Regions from separate parts of the Virgibacillus sp. Bac330 genome, predicted to be linked through region 1. Evidence: a T-box and tRNA genes for the amino acid it is inferred to sense, from the RefSeq annotation. Region 1 holds a T-box; the other holds one or more tRNA genes.
The links. The T-box of region 1 lies ahead of serS (serine--tRNA ligase). A T-box ahead of a tRNA ligase gene usually reads a tRNA of that ligase, here a tRNA-Ser.

Region 1 (7,817 bases):
CTTAAATTGTAAACTGAAAATTCTATCCTTTCCTATTGGGTAAAAAGAAATCCCTCCTTATACGAAATAAGAAGGGAATTCCAATCTATTGGTTTCCACTTCTTATTTTTCAAGCATGTTTGCTTGTTGGATTTAGCACAGTACTACTTACGAGTCCGCTGCCGAGGCTTCTAAGGGCCAATTCCCTCCACCTCTCTGAATAAGAAGAATTATTATATTTATTTTTAAACAAGATATTGTGTTAAATCATACTATGGTTTCCTTTACATGTCAAACAGTTTTTTTAGAAAAGATTGGCTATCGCCATGCCGTTATTGCAATAAAACTCGTCGACATGAACCGTTCCTCCAGTCGTCGTCAATAAACTAAGAATACGACTTTGCTCTTCTTTTTACCATTTGGCTCACACGTAAATGGTTGCATTCACTTATTTGATGACCTCTTTTCCTCCCATATATGGACGCAATGCTTTTGGAATTACAACCGTCCCATCCTCTTGCTGATAATTTTCCAATATAGCTGCAACAGTTCGACCAATAGCCAATCCAGAACCGTTTAAAGTATGCACAAATTCTGGTTTTGCTTTTGCTTCTCTACGAAAACGAATATTAGCCCGTCTAGCCTGGAAGTCTTCAAAATTAGAGCAAGAAGAAATTTCCCGATACGTATGCTGACTAGGAATCCATACTTCTATATCGTACTTCTTAGCAGCTGTAAAGCCTAAATCTCCGGTACACATACTCATCACACGATAAGGAAGCTCTAGTAACTGTAATATTTTCTCTGCATGGTTTGTTAACACTTCCAATGTCTCATAGGACTCTTCCGGTTTAACAAAATGGACAAGCTCGACTTTATTAAATTGATGCTGACGAATCAGACCTCTTGTATCTCTGCCAGCAGACCCTGCTTCAGAACGAAAACAGCTACTAAATGCAGCGAATTTTTTCGGTAAATCATCTATCTTTAAAATATCATCACGATAATAATTTGTTACTGGCACTTCTGCAGTCGGAGCTAAATAATAATCCCATTCTTCTAGTTTAAAGGCGTCTTCAGCAAATTTAGGTAATTGCCCAGTCCCAGTCATACTAGTTCGATTCACAATTTGCGGTGGCAACATTTCTTCATAGCCATGTTCATCCACATGGAAATCTAACATAAGGTTCCATAATGCACGCTCTAATCTTGCACCAAGTCCTTTATAAAAGACAAACCTGCTCCCAGTCACTTTGCCAGCTCGTTCAAAGTCAACGATGTCTAAGTCTGTTGCTACATCCCAGTGAGGCTTTGGCTCATAGGAAAATGGCGTCTTCTCTCCCCAACTCCGCACCTCGACATTATCGTCTTCATCTTCACCAATTGGTACACTTTCATGAGGAATATTAGGAATAGACAACATGATTTGTTCTAAATGTTCATTAATTTGCTTTAATTCACTATCCAACTCAGCAATTTGGTCGCCTACTTCTCGCATTTCTTTAATCGCAAGCTCAGCATCTTGCTTTTCTCGTTTTAGTACAGAGATTTGTTTCGATACTTCATTTCGCTTCGCTTTTAACTGCTCTGTTTCGGAAATCAGTTGACGACGCTTTTCATCTAACTCGCCAAAATGATCTAATTCTGACAAATCCTCACCACGATGCGCTAATTTTTGTTTTACTTCTTGGAAATGGTGACGTAGAAATTTCATATCTAACATTTGAGTTCCTCCTTATATGATTAATATTAAAATGGATCCCTTATTTAAGTAGAAATTAGCTTGTCGCTAATTTCTTAGGCAAAAGAGTGCTAAACGTTTTATACTATAACTCTTTCTTCTATAGGTTTAAAACACGTTTTAACAATGCGAGCCATTTTTAACCTATAACTTTTAGAAAAACTTGGCTTGTCGCCAAGTCCTTATGGCGAAAGGCGTAGTTTATCTTATACTATAAACCTTTAAACTTTTATACTTTCCTATAGTGTATATACAAAAAACTCCCGTCCCTATGAATAGGGACGGGAGTTTTACCCGCGTTGCCACCCTGATTGAAGAACGCCTCAAAGCACTCTTCCAGCTCAAACGTGATAACGGCACGTGTCCGGGTTTATTTACTCTATCATTCGATAAACCAGCTCAAGGATGGATTCATAGTCGTTTTACATCGATTTGCACCAGCCATCGACTCTCTACTGAAAAACAAACTACTACTATTTCCTATCATAACTGTTATTGTCCTATTTATTATCTACTATGATAACCGATTTTTCATATATAATCAACTACAACCAACATACTAATTTATGATTTAGTGGTAGCTGTCAAATCAATAAAGTAAGAAATGAATCTATGGTCATCCGTCAATTCAGGATGAAAGGCTGTAGCCATAAAAGGACCTTGACGAACAGCAACAATATGCTCATCATACGTGGCTAGAACTTCAACATTCTTTCCGACTTCCACTACGTATGGGGCGCGGATAAACACTGCACGAAAATCTTCTGCGATTCCAGCTACATCTAATTCTGCCTCAAAACTGGCCACTTGACGACCAAATGCATTTCTAGCAACAGTCATATCAATCAGACCTAAATGTCCTTCTGCTTGTCCTACAATTGATTTTGCCATGATAATTAAGCCAGCACAAGTACCAAAAATAGGTTTACCTTTGTCGGCAAAATCTTGAATTGCTGTGAATATTCCATAACTATCCATTAATCGTCTAATAGTCGTACTTTCACCACCAGGCAAAATTAACCCATCGATTTCTTCTAGCTGTTCTTTTCTTTTTATTTCTACAGCGTTAGCCCCACATGCATGAATGGAGCGGATGTGTTCGCGTACCGCCCCCTGCAGTGCGAGGACTCCAATTGTTGTCATAAGACATGCCTTCTTTCTTACTCGCTACGATCCTGCATTCGGTCATGAGCTTCAATTGTAGCCATATCTAGCCCTTTCATCGCATCGCCAAGATCTTTAGAAAGTTCTGCAATCAGTTTATAGTCTTGATAATGTGTCGTTGCTTCCACGATAGCTTTGGCGAATTTAGCTGGATTTGCTGATTTAAATATACCAGAACCAACAAATACACCATCAGCTCCTAATTCCATCATTAGTGCTGCATCACTTGGCGTAGCAATACCACCTGCTGCAAAATTAACTACAGGCAAGCGACCTTCTTCACGAATTTGCAATAATAATTCAAATGGCGCACCAATTTCCTTCGCATAAGTCATAACTTCATCACGGGACATAGAAGACACCATACGAATTTCCGATTGTACTTGGCGCATATGACGCACAGCTTCAACGATATTCCCTGTACCAGGCTCTCCTTTTGTCCGTAACATCGAAGCGCCTTCGCCTATACGACGAGCTGCTTCCCCAAGATTACGGCAACCACAAACAAACGGTACCGTATAATCAGATTTATTAATATGATAAATATCATCAGCAGGAGTTAAGACTTCACTTTCGTCAATATAGTCTACACCCATCGCTTCTAAAACACGTGCTTCTGTAATATGTCCAATTCGAGCTTTTGCCATTACTGGAATGGATACAGCTCCAAGTACTTCTTCCGTAATTGTCGGATCTGCCATCCGAGCTACGCCACCAGCTGCTCGAATATCTGAAGGAACACGTTCAAGTGCCATAACAGCTACTGCACCTGCTTCTTCAGCGATTTTAGCTTGTTCTGCATTGACAACATCCATAATGACGCCGCCTTTTTGCATTTCTGCCATACCTCGTTTTACACGTTCTGTACCTATATTTGACAAAGCAACCGCCCCCTAATCACATTCTTATTTCGTATTCTTTATAAAAGTATACTATACACAATGCTGACTACTATGCTTAGAACAAGCCTTTAATCCAGTCTACCACTGTATGAAATAAATCAACAAAGAAATCACCTATTGCTCCTATTGTTAACATAAACCAATTTGATTTCTCCACACTAGTGTCCGTTACAACATCAACAGTACTATTACTGTCCTTCGTTATATACCCATAATCATTATCAGCTTTATAAGTAATTTGAGCTGTCCCTATTTTTTCACCTTTTTTAATAGGTGCTGTTAGTTGTCCATCTTTGTTTAATTTTTCCTTATCCAATGTATATGTTATTTCATATAAATCTTTTTCATCGGGTTTAATTGGCAAAGATACAGATTCAGCAAGTGATATGCTTACATCATCTTTCTTTCCTTTATTAACCGGAATGCTGGATTTATCTTCCAATTGATATCCAGCAGGGAAAATTTCTGTATTCTCAAATTTTTGGAAGCCGTAATCTAGCAATTTAGCAGTTTGCTCAAAACGCTTTGCTTCGCTTTTCGTTTTCATGACAACAGAAATTAAACGGCGATCTCCCTTTTTGGCAGTTCCAGTAAAGGTATAGCCTGCTAAATCAGTGAAACCAGTTTTTAAACCGTCAACACCTTCATAATAAAATTCTTCAAAATTGGTTTTATCATGCTGAAGCATCCAATTTAAATTACGAAGCTCCTTGCCATCAAACTTCACGGTCGGCTTACTTGATATTTCTAAAGCCTTTGGAAAATCATGAACAAGATGGTAAGCTAATAAAGCTGCAGACTTCGCAGAGAGATAGTTCACTCCATTGGGATCTGTTCCTTTTGGATGGTTGTCCCCTAATGATTCATTTTCAATTCCAGTTGAATTGACAAATTCAAAATCTGGCAGACCCATCTCTTCGCCTTTTTTATTCATTAATTTGACGAATTCTCCTTCTGAACCGGCAATAAGTTCAGCAAGGGCAATGGTAGCTGCATTATCCGAATTAATCGCCATTGCATGATAAAGATCTTTTACCTTATAATCCTTCGCTTGCTTTAATCCAATTCCGGAGAAAGTTGAATCTGCGGAAATACTGTATGGATAGTCGCTAATCTGTGTTGTTGTGTCCCAGCTGATTTGACCTTTTTCAACAGCTTCCCATACTAAGTACTCTGTCATCATTTTGGTCATACTAGCTGGAGGAAACAATTTATCCGCATTTTTAGCAAATAAAATTTTCCCTGTATTTGCATCTACCAAGATAGCAGATTCTGCTTCAAGATCTACTTCTGAAGCTTGCGCAGATAATGGCTGTATTGCGATAGAAAATGCCATTATAACGGCTGCCAGAAAAATAAAGAAACTTTTTCTCATAACATGTTTCACTTTCTTGTACCCCCAACTGTAGTTTAACCTTTCCCTTCCTATGTATGTCCAAAAAGATTGCTAGTCGTTTAATTTAGTTTATCGGTCGTTTTCTCTTTTTTTAAACATACATAGAAAAATAACGTACATCTTTTTCGTGCACTTAGTTATTTTACCATATAAAAAGATAAAAAAATAGATGGGGATGTATCCCACATCTACTTTTTGTACTATAGGAAATGATTGAATATAAGCGAGACTTAACGATAGCCAAATTTTGCTAAGCTATTACTTCTTAGACGATATAATTTGGAGCCTCTTTCGTAATTTGTACATCATGTGGATGACTTTCCCTTAAGCCAGCATTCGTAATTCGAACAAATTTTCCGTCCTGGCGCAATGCTTCAATGGATGCCGTACCGCAATATCCCATGCCAGCACGCAGCCCTCCTACTAATTGATGAATCGTATCTGCTAAAGGACCTTTATATGCTACACGGCCTTCAATTCCTTCTGGCACAAGTTTCTTCGCCTCAGATTCCTCTTGGAAGTAACGATCTTTAGAGCCTGCTTTCATCGCCCCAACTGAACCCATGCCTCGATACACTTTATACTGCCTACCTTGGTAGATTTCTGTTTCTCCTGGGCTTTCCGTAACACCCGCAAACATACTTCCGAGCATAACAGCATGCGCGCCTGCTGCTAGTGCTTTGACAATATCCCCAGAAAATTTAATACCACCATCTGCAATAACAGGTACGCCATATGGTGCAGCAGCTTTTGCACAATCATATACAGCTGTAATTTGTGGAACGCCAACCCCTGCAACTACTCTAGTCGTACAAATCGATCCTGGCCCAATTCCAACCTTAACAATGGAAGCACCGGCTTCTATTAATGCTTTTGTTGCTTCCGCCGTCGCAACGTTTCCAGCTACAATATCTAAATCAGGATAAATTTTTCGTACTGCTTTTACTTGGTCAATGACGCCATTCGAATGGCCATGAGCAGTATCAATGACAATAACATCTACACCGGCTTCTACAAGCTTTTCAATTCGTTTCATCGCATCACCAGTCACACCAACAGCTGCTCCTACGAGTAACCTTCCTTGAGTATCTTTGGCTGCTTTAGGAAATTCAATCACTTTTTCAATATCTTTAATGGTAATAAGCCCTTTTAAAGTTTGTTTATCATCTACTAGTGGAAGCTTTTCAATTTTATATTGCTGCAATATTTTCTCTGCTTCTTCTAGTGTTGTACCAACAGGGGCAGTTACGAGCTGTTCCTTCGTCATTACATCAGAAATAGCTATGGAATAGTCTTGAATAAAGCGCAAATCACGATTGGTTAAAATACCGACTAGCTTTTGTTCCTCAACATTATTTACAATAGGTACGCCAGAAATGCGAAATTTCCCCATAAGATGTTCTGCATCATATACTTGATGCTCTGGTGTCAAAAAGAATGGATTGGTAATTACGCCACTTTCTGAACGTTTTACACGATCTACCTGCTCTGCCTGTTCTTCGATAGACATATTTTTATGAATAATTCCAATACCACCTTGACGCGCCATCGCAATAGCTAAACTTGCTTCTGTTACCGTGTCCATCCCTGCACTCATCAACGGTGTATTTAATGTAATTTTATCCGTTAACGTTGTACTTACATCTACATCCTTCGGTAACACCTCGGACTTCGCTGGCACTAGCAAGACATCATCAAAAGTTAAACCTTCTTTTACAAACTTATCTTCACGCATTCATTATCCTCCTTTTTTAATTTAGCAATAGGAAGCAATTCCTGTTGTAATCATTCTGTGGCTATATGCAAACTTACATGTATGGTTAATCCGTACTGAGATAAACTAAAATAAGATCTATTTTTATATACAATACGCCAATGAAATAGCTTTTTCAACCCGATTTTAAAGGAAATAAAAAGTAAATGGATTCAAAATTTTTGCATAGTTAGAAGGTGTGTATATGCTTCGTGAAGATATTTTTTTAACTTATTTACAATCGCAGCAAACAGCTCAATCCTACTTACACCATTGCTATGTAAAAAATAATGTAGTCGATGCAGAAGTAAATAGTTATCATAATTGCAACGCTTTTCTCTATTATATGGACCATGGAAAGCGTTTCTTTGAACAAGGGAGAAAGACAGAACTATTTATGCAGCCGATCCTTTATTTTTACGGCATGGTTCACCTTATTAAAGCTTGTTTATTAACAAAGCGTCCTCATTATCCAGAATCAACAAATTTATTAGCACATGGTGTAACTGCAAGAAAAAAGAAAAAGAAAAATTATCATTTTTTAAACGATGAAGTAAAGATACAGCATAATGGACTTTTTCCATACTTTTCAGAGCATTTATTTGCGCTAGAAACCCCGTTTGAAAAACGGAGTATGCAAAAATTACTCGCGCTCATTCCCGAAATGCAACCTGTTTTCCAGTTAGATCAGAATCCGCATTTAGCAGCTGTAGGAAGAATATCATCACCACTGTTAGAATTTCCAGTTCATTTGTTAGATAGCTATCACTTAACTGAAGCGGCTTTTATAAAGCGAATTCAAGCATACGTTCCTCCTATTAAATATACAGATACGGATAAGCAGAAGATTCGAATGGAGGTAGAGGAACCTATTTTAGAGCC
Region 2 (7,817 bases), 2.1 Mb from region 1:
ACATCTTCATAATATTCTTCTAAACCGCTTTTACCTACACGATCATTCCTGCTGTATCCTTTCGTTAGAAAGTTCTCTTTTTTATCCGCAGGTATCCCTTGTTCTTGCGATGTTATCGATCCAAGCAAACTTCTCATTGTATCATTAAATGGGTAGTCTCTATTCCAATCTGTAGTCGCATTAATACCAGGAAGTTCCGCTAAATGCTCAGAAACTTGAGCATATTCTTCCGCAGTGACATCTTCGTTTTTTACAATTTGCGGCGTTAGTGAATAAGCTTTATCTAACTCCGTTTTAATTGCAATTACTTCTAATTCTTGTTTAGAAAAACCGGATATTTCCTCTTCTGTAATTCTGTCTAAAATAGTGTTGTATTGTTCCGCGTTGTCTAATTCAGCAGCTTCTTCTTTTTTTAAACGTTTATCTGCCGCTTTTTTATTTTTTAAGTACCAGTATTCCTTTTTATTGCGCTCTGTTACACCATCACTATCCATAGAAATGTACTTAGCAAGATCTTCTGCTACTTCTAAGCGATCTTCCGCTTGTACACCTTTGGGCGGGGTGTACGTAATGGAATAGAGTGGTTTATTATCGACAATGACTTGATGGTTGCTATCATAAATCTTTCCCCTAGGGACAGGAACCTTCGTTGTATCTTTTACCGTACGCTCAATTTCTTCTTGAAATTCCTCTCCGTTTAATATTTGCACAACTCCCAACTGCAATATTAGCCCTGCAAACATTAGAAAGACGATAAAAAACAATAAGTTTATACGAAAGGGAAGTTGCGCTTTTTTCTTCTTTTTGTTCATTGTTTCTCCCCCAAAATGTACGTGTTTATTAAGCAATATTCATTATATCATTTTCATGCCATATATTTCACCTATTTTTTAATTTTTAAAGTCACTCATTCAATATTAGAAAACTTGCCTTATTCAGCAAACGTGGTGACAGTGAGAAAAATACTTTTTCAGTACAATTCAATTCACTAACGATTTTTTTCATTTGTAAACTGATCTTTTATAAAAACTTGTTTTTCCATATTACTTTCCAAGTAAATTTTTTTCACAAACAAATAAATAAAAATATGCCCAGCACCAAAAAGAGCCAATAAATATGGAATAATTATTTCAGCTTTTAAAAGGGTTATCGCTAGTAAAAAAACAGAAATGGATGTCACCCGACCAATATTCACGAATAACTCACGTACAACAATGTATTCTACACGATATTCCTTCGCCTTCCAAGCTTTCCCAATAACATCATATGTTAAGGAAACATATGGAATCATAATAATAGGATAGGCAATCCCGATAAATACAGCATAAATTAATAATTGTGCGTAGCTAATGTCAAAAATAATTAAAGCGATGGCAAAGTATAAGATTAGACTGCCAAGTAAGATTGATTTTTTACGCATAGAGGGCTTAATAAATTTTGTTCCAATAAAATAAAATACGAGTGAAAGACCAGAGAAAACTAAATTAAACATCCCTAATGCAAACTCACTTTGGGTAATTAAAAACACCCAAATCGCAATAATAAACGCAAATATTCCTTCGCGAAGCCCTTGAAAGATGTGGGCATTTTGAATTCTTTTCCAGTTTTTGTTATGATAACGCTCGCTTAAGACACGGCGAAAATAAAAATCGCCTTCTGCTTTTCGCGGCTTTAAAAAAAAACTAATGACTACAGCGCAAATGAACATGATAAAAGACATAGTAAATATAATGGTATAGCCAATATTTGCTTCCATTCTAGCGATAATAAAACCTGCTAACAAAGGACCTACCATACCACTAAATGATTGTAATACTCCTAAAAAACCATTAAAAAAATCTCTTGTATCTGGTTCAGTAATTTCAAAAGTCAATACATTAAATGCTAACCAATAGAACCCATACCCTATACCGAGTAAACCACCTAAAAGAAAGTTAAAATAGGAAGCTTTATCACCTATCAAAAGAACATTTAAAAAGAATAAAGATAAAAAAATCACTCCTAGCCGTAACACAATTACTCTGTCTACTTTTTTAGCCAATCTCCCCGCAATAATAAAAGTAATTGGTTGAAAAATGTAAATAGCTAAATTATATACAGCGATTGTTACATAATCTCCCGACTGCTTCCATAGGTAAATGTTTACAAACGTATTGGACAAAAATAGCCCTAATGAATATAAACCGCCAATAACAAGCAAAAAGATAAAATCTTTATTCATATTTGTATTACCAGGATAAAAGAAGCGGCTTTTCTGCATGTCTGATTCCCCTTTTTATTCTTACTACTAGTTTGAGCAAATAAGGGACAGATATACAAATACCCATGGATTACAAAAATAGCAGCCTAACAAGCAAAATAGAAGTATTATTCCAATGGAAAGATTTCGTTGACGTAAACGTGGTTCATTATAATGTGATTTTACTACGGTCGTTAACGGTGGTTATAAGGTCTCCTCCCCCATTTTTTAAATAGCTCATGCCATAGGCTAAATGTCTGTAAGTGCAATTAGAAAAATGTGGCTTTCGTCAAGTCTTATGACGAAAGCTGCTATAGACCTTTAAACTCTTATGCTTTCCTATAGCGATACAAAAGCTAGTTTCCCATTTGGCAACGTAGCGAATGGAACGAGGTAACGGAGATAAAGGAATTACGACGAGGTGACAACATGACCGATGATAACTTATCGCTGGGCTGACAATTCGGTTATTGCGTTTCTACTAGAAACTCATCATGAAAAAAAGCATGTGAATTCACACATGCTTTTTTTACCTATTTTTACTTTGCTTCGTTATAGTTTTTAGCTACTTCATCCCAATTAACAACATTCCAAATGGATGAAAGATATTCAGGGCGTCTGTTTTGATATTTTAGGTAATATGCATGTTCCCAAACATCTACACCAAAAATTGGCATTTTACCTTCCATTAATGGAGAGTCTTGGTTCGGAGTACTCATAATTTCAAGGTTTCCGTTATGGAGGACTAACCAAGCCCAGCCTGATCCAAAGCGGCCAGCTGCCGCGCTCTCAAATTGCTCTTTGAACTTGTCAAAGCTACCAAACGTTTCATCTATTTTTGTAGCAAGTTCACCAGTCGGTTCGCCGCCACCGTTTGGTGAAAGAACCTTCCAGAAAAGACTGTGGTTAGCATGTCCACCACCATTATTTCTAACTGCTGTACGAATACTTTCTGGTACAGCATCTAAATCGCTAATCAAAACTTGTAATGATTTGTTTTGAAGCTCAGCATGTCCTTCCAAAGCACTATTTAATTTAGTAACATACGTGTTATGGTGCTTCGTATGGTGAATGTTCATAGTCTCCTTGTCAATTGTAGGCTCGAGTGCGTCATAAGCATATGGTAGTTCAGGTAATTCAAATGTAGCCATTAATACTTCCTCCTCATATCCATTTTGTTTTAAAAGGATCGAATATTCACCCTTTAATTCAAAGGGTATCAAAGCTTTCAAGTAGTTGCAAATTATATGCATTTATTTACCATATGTACATTATAAGAAAAACTTGATATGCCTATATTAATAAAAAAATCTTTTCTATCGTAAAAAAATAAAACAAAAAAACAAGCCAGTGCTTGTTCAAAGATGGTGGCTCGGGACGGAATCGAACCGCCGACACAGGGATTTTCAGTCCCTTGCTCTACCGACTGAGCTACCGAGCCAACATATTAAATTGTTTTGCTTGCCTATTGGTTATGTATGGAGGAGGTAGAGGGATTCGAACCCCCGCGGGCTGTTACACCCCTGTCGGTTTTCAAGACCGATCCCTTCAGCCAGACTTGGGTATACCTCCAAACCAGTAAATAATGGTGGACCCTGCAGGACTCGAACCTGCGACCGATCGGTTATGAGCCGATAGCTCTAACCAACTGAGCTAAGGGTCCTTTTCTTTCATTATGGGGCGACCGGTGGGGATCGAACCCACGTATGCCGGAGCCACAATCCGGTGCGTTTACCACTTCGCCACGACCGCCGTACGTATTTAAATAAAAGTGGCGGCGGAGGGGATCGAACCCCCGACCTCACGGGTATGAACCGTACGCTCTCGCCAGCTGAGCTACACCGCCAAATTGGCTCCACAGGTAGGATTCGAACCTACGACCGATCGGTTAACAGCCGATTGCTCTACCACTGAGCTACTGTGGAACAGAAAGGCTATAACGTTGTTACTTATTATAGCGACAAGATATAATTTACCACTTTCGACAAGTTTTGTCAATCTTTTTTTTAAGTTTTTTTTATTTCTTTTAAAAACGATGTATATGTAATAATCACATCTCTTAAAACGACAATATTAACTATAGCATTATTTGGATATAAATGCAATACTAAAACCAAAGTTCAAATATTCTATTTTTATGTGTTGAAGTATATACCCTATGGATGAATATACGACATAAAAAGCACTGCCCCCCCTCACTTCAGAAAGTTCGGTGCCTCTGTTTTTGACCAAATGCCAGACAATAAGTATTCATCATTTAAAAATCTTTAAATCACAACATCAGCAATATTAAAACCATGGATGCACATAAGCCTCGATCTTAACTAAGATCAAGGCTGTTTAAAAAAGCTATTCTCCTAAAACGTCTTCTGCGATATTAACTGCATGATCCCCAATTCGTTCTAAATTACTAAGGATATCTACAAACACAATACCACCAGAACCGCTACAGGTACCTTCATTCATACGTATAATATGGCGTTTGCGGAAATTCCTTTCCATCTTATCTATTTGATCTTCTTTTTGTATTACAGAAAGGGCTTCTTCTCGATTCATATTTTCCAACGATTCAACCGCCTGTTTTACGGTAGATATAGTTAATTCAAACATTTCATTTAAATCTTCTTTTGCACCATCTGTTAGGTGTACTTTATTGGAAATTTTATAGTCAATAAGTTCAACAATGTTTTCAAAATGATCGCCAATTCGTTCCACATCTCGTACGGAATCCAATAATGTTGAATGTTTAGCACTTTCCAACTCTGAGAGCGATTCTTTCGACAAACTTATCAAATAATTTGTTATTTTTCGATCTAAATTATTAAGGGCGCCTTCAATTTGCATCGCCATTTCAGCATGTTTTATTAAATGTGTATTTAAATATTTATTGGTTTCTTCCAAACCTTTATAAGCATACTCCCCCATGCGCACAAGCTCTGATTTTGCTTGATCTAATGCTAATGAAGAAGATTGCTGTATAAAAATGGGATCCAAATGTTGCGGTTTATATTCAATAATCGAGTCTTCTCCTGGAACGATTTTTGTCACTAACCAAGCCAAAGCACCAATAAATGGAAATTGAATGATGGTATTCGTTATATTAAAACTTCCATGGGCAAACGCTATGGTCATTTCTGGACTTAGTGCAAATTGATCCTGTAAAAAACTAGCAAAGACTGTAAATAAATCAAGAATGATTAGAAATACGGACGCTCCAATAAGGTTAAAAATAACATGCGTTAACGCAGCACGCTTTGCTGCAACTGTTGCTCCTAGTGAAGCTAAGATAGCAGTAATTGTTGTGCCTAAATTATCTCCAAACAATACAGGAATCGCAGCTTTTAAATCCATAGCTCCTTCAGAAAATAATCCTTGTAATATTCCAATTGTTGCACTAGAGCTTTGGACAATTAAAGTAAATACAGTACCAATAACAACTCCTAGAATCGGGGTATCACTCATGCTTAATGTTAATTCTTGAAAAGCTTCTAAGCTACGTAAAGGTTTCATTCCATTACTCATTAACTCTAAACCAAAGAACAAAGCACCAAAGCCGAACACAGCTTGTCCAACCGCATTTGTTTTTTGGTTTTTAAAGAAAAATATCAGGAAACAACCCACAGCAATAATTGGTAAAGCATAGGCTCCTATGTCAATTCCAATAATGAAGGCCGTCACCGTAGTACCAATATTGGCACCCATTATGACGCCAATAGCTTGTCTTAACGTCATAAAGCCAGCATTTACAAGACCTACCGTTAAGACGGTTGTGCCCGAGCTACTCTGTATTAAAATAGTAACGATAATTCCAGCGAGTACACCCATAAACGGATTGCTAGTGAATTTATCTAAAATATCTCGCAATCGATCACCAGCTGATTTTTGAAGCCCTTCTCCCATATATTTAATACCTAAAAGGAAAATACCTAGCCCACCGATAAATTCAAATATAAGTTTTTGAATATCAATTTCCAAAATCTATACCTACCCTTCCATCTTGTTGAATCTTGTCGCACCATAACAATATTAATTATATATAAAGCTTTTGTAAAGGTGTTATAAGTATTCTTAACAGTAAATTTACAATTAGGGCTAACCACTGCTTTTTCAACATGTATATTAGATAAATTAGCATACTTAAAAACTTGGGTTTAATGGGAAAATTTGTAGAAATATAACGAGCTTTGGTTATTGAAGATATCATATTCAATGGACTTAAATGTTAAATGATATAGATGGAAAAATATATGGTTGAAGTTAACGGTTATTTTAATTATTAATGGAGATCCAGCGCCCTTAGGCACTATAGGTAGGTATAAGATATTTGGATTTATAGTGTAAGAAAAACAATGGATGTCGCCAAAAGACTTGGCGACAAGCCAAGTCTTTCTAATACAAAAGTACTATGAATTAATTTATTTTTTCTACTAGTATACGGGTACCATCAACTTGAACAACTTTAATAGCTGTGTCTTTTTCGATCCATTGCCCGTTTGATATCGCACTGTAATCTTTACGATGAATTCGAATTGTACCAACAGGACGTAAATCAGTAAGTGTAATGCCTTCTTCACCTACCAATCGCTCGTATGTTTCATTCATGGAATTATAGCCGGCTTCCTTTGTTAATTGGTCTTTTAACGTGATTTTGTTCCACATTTCTCTACGTTTAAAAACTTTTAAGAATAAAAGCGACGACCCACCACCTAGCAATACTCCTAATACAGCATATAACCCTGATGTTAAACTTGGTGCAGGAAGCGCAACAGCTGTAAGCATACTCGCTAAACCAATTGTTGCAAGTGTCCCATCATTTAATAGTTTCCCATCGATAATAATAAGTAATAATCCAACAAAGTAAATAATAAGCATAATAATAATCGAACTTGTTTCAACATATGCTCCAAAATATACAGTAATAAACCCTATCCCTAATAGGCCGAACAGTCCTCGCATATTAACTAACACTTCACCAATAAGGAATAAAGTAGCAAAACCAGTAATGAGAATTCCAATCCATTCCATCTCGAATACAGTCAAAAACGTATCCTCCTCTCCAGTACTCATATAAGTATACGTTTGGGAGTAAATAATGGTTTCATGATAAGGAGTTCATACGATGGATTTTTCCAAAAAACTATTTTCCTTATTTATTTGTATAATGGCTGTATACATTATATATCAGGATATCACACAAGAAAGCCCCCATTCTAGAAAAGAGCTTGATGAAAAGCATAGTGATATGATTTCTACAACGATGTTTCATGTCGTCCCAGTTAAGGTGCAAGCAAATGATACGGTGCTTTCTATTGTCGAACAAATCAATCCTTATTCACAAAATGAGTTGAATGTTAAGCGTATTTTAAACGATTTTAAATTAAGTAATCCTAACACGGACCCTTTTTCCCTTACCCCAGGTAAAATATATTATTTCCCAAAATATAGTGAAACATTATTAGATAATGGTTAATCAGTACTTTACATAGATGAAAGGAAGGGGAGCACCCTTCCTTTTAAACAAATGGCAAAATGAATAAAGTGATAAGAATGGAAACTGCGCCAGCTGCAATAGCAATAT

Region 2: it has a tRNA-Ser gene. The T-box ahead of serS (serine--tRNA ligase) is inferred to sense a tRNA for this amino acid. The anticodon was not compared.

Annotation. Positions count from the first base shown of each region.
Region 1 is NZ_CP033048.1:3,944,959-3,952,775, reverse strand. It holds SAM riboswitch class I at 100-206, opposite strand; gene serS (serine--tRNA ligase) at 428-1,702, opposite strand; T-box leader at 1,995-2,216, opposite strand; gene pdxT (pyridoxal 5'-phosphate synthase glutaminase subunit PdxT) at 2,285-2,863, opposite strand; gene pdxS (pyridoxal 5'-phosphate synthase lyase subunit PdxS) at 2,881-3,765, opposite strand; gene D9780_RS18335 (serine hydrolase) at 3,842-5,173, opposite strand; gene guaB (IMP dehydrogenase) at 5,448-6,917, opposite strand; gene D9780_RS18325 (YaaC family protein) at 7,141-7,817, shown strand, end outside.
Region 2 is NZ_CP033048.1:1,546,387-1,554,203, reverse strand. It holds gene D9780_RS07195 (peptidoglycan D,D-transpeptidase FtsI family protein) at 1-812, opposite strand, end outside; gene D9780_RS07190 (MFS transporter) at 989-2,260, opposite strand; gene D9780_RS07185 (superoxide dismutase) at 2,779-3,390, opposite strand; tRNA gene D9780_RS07180 (tRNA-Phe) at 3,605-3,680, opposite strand; tRNA gene D9780_RS07175 (tRNA-Ser) at 3,719-3,811, opposite strand; tRNA gene D9780_RS07170 (tRNA-Ile) at 3,826-3,902, opposite strand; tRNA gene D9780_RS07165 (tRNA-His) at 3,916-3,991, opposite strand; tRNA gene D9780_RS07160 (tRNA-Met) at 4,012-4,085, opposite strand; tRNA gene D9780_RS07155 (tRNA-Asn) at 4,090-4,164, opposite strand; gene D9780_RS07150 (Na/Pi cotransporter family protein) at 4,589-6,214, opposite strand; gene D9780_RS07145 (NfeD family protein) at 6,650-7,279, opposite strand; gene D9780_RS07140 (hypothetical protein) at 7,359-7,709, shown strand; gene D9780_RS07135 (hypothetical protein) at 7,753-7,817, opposite strand, start outside.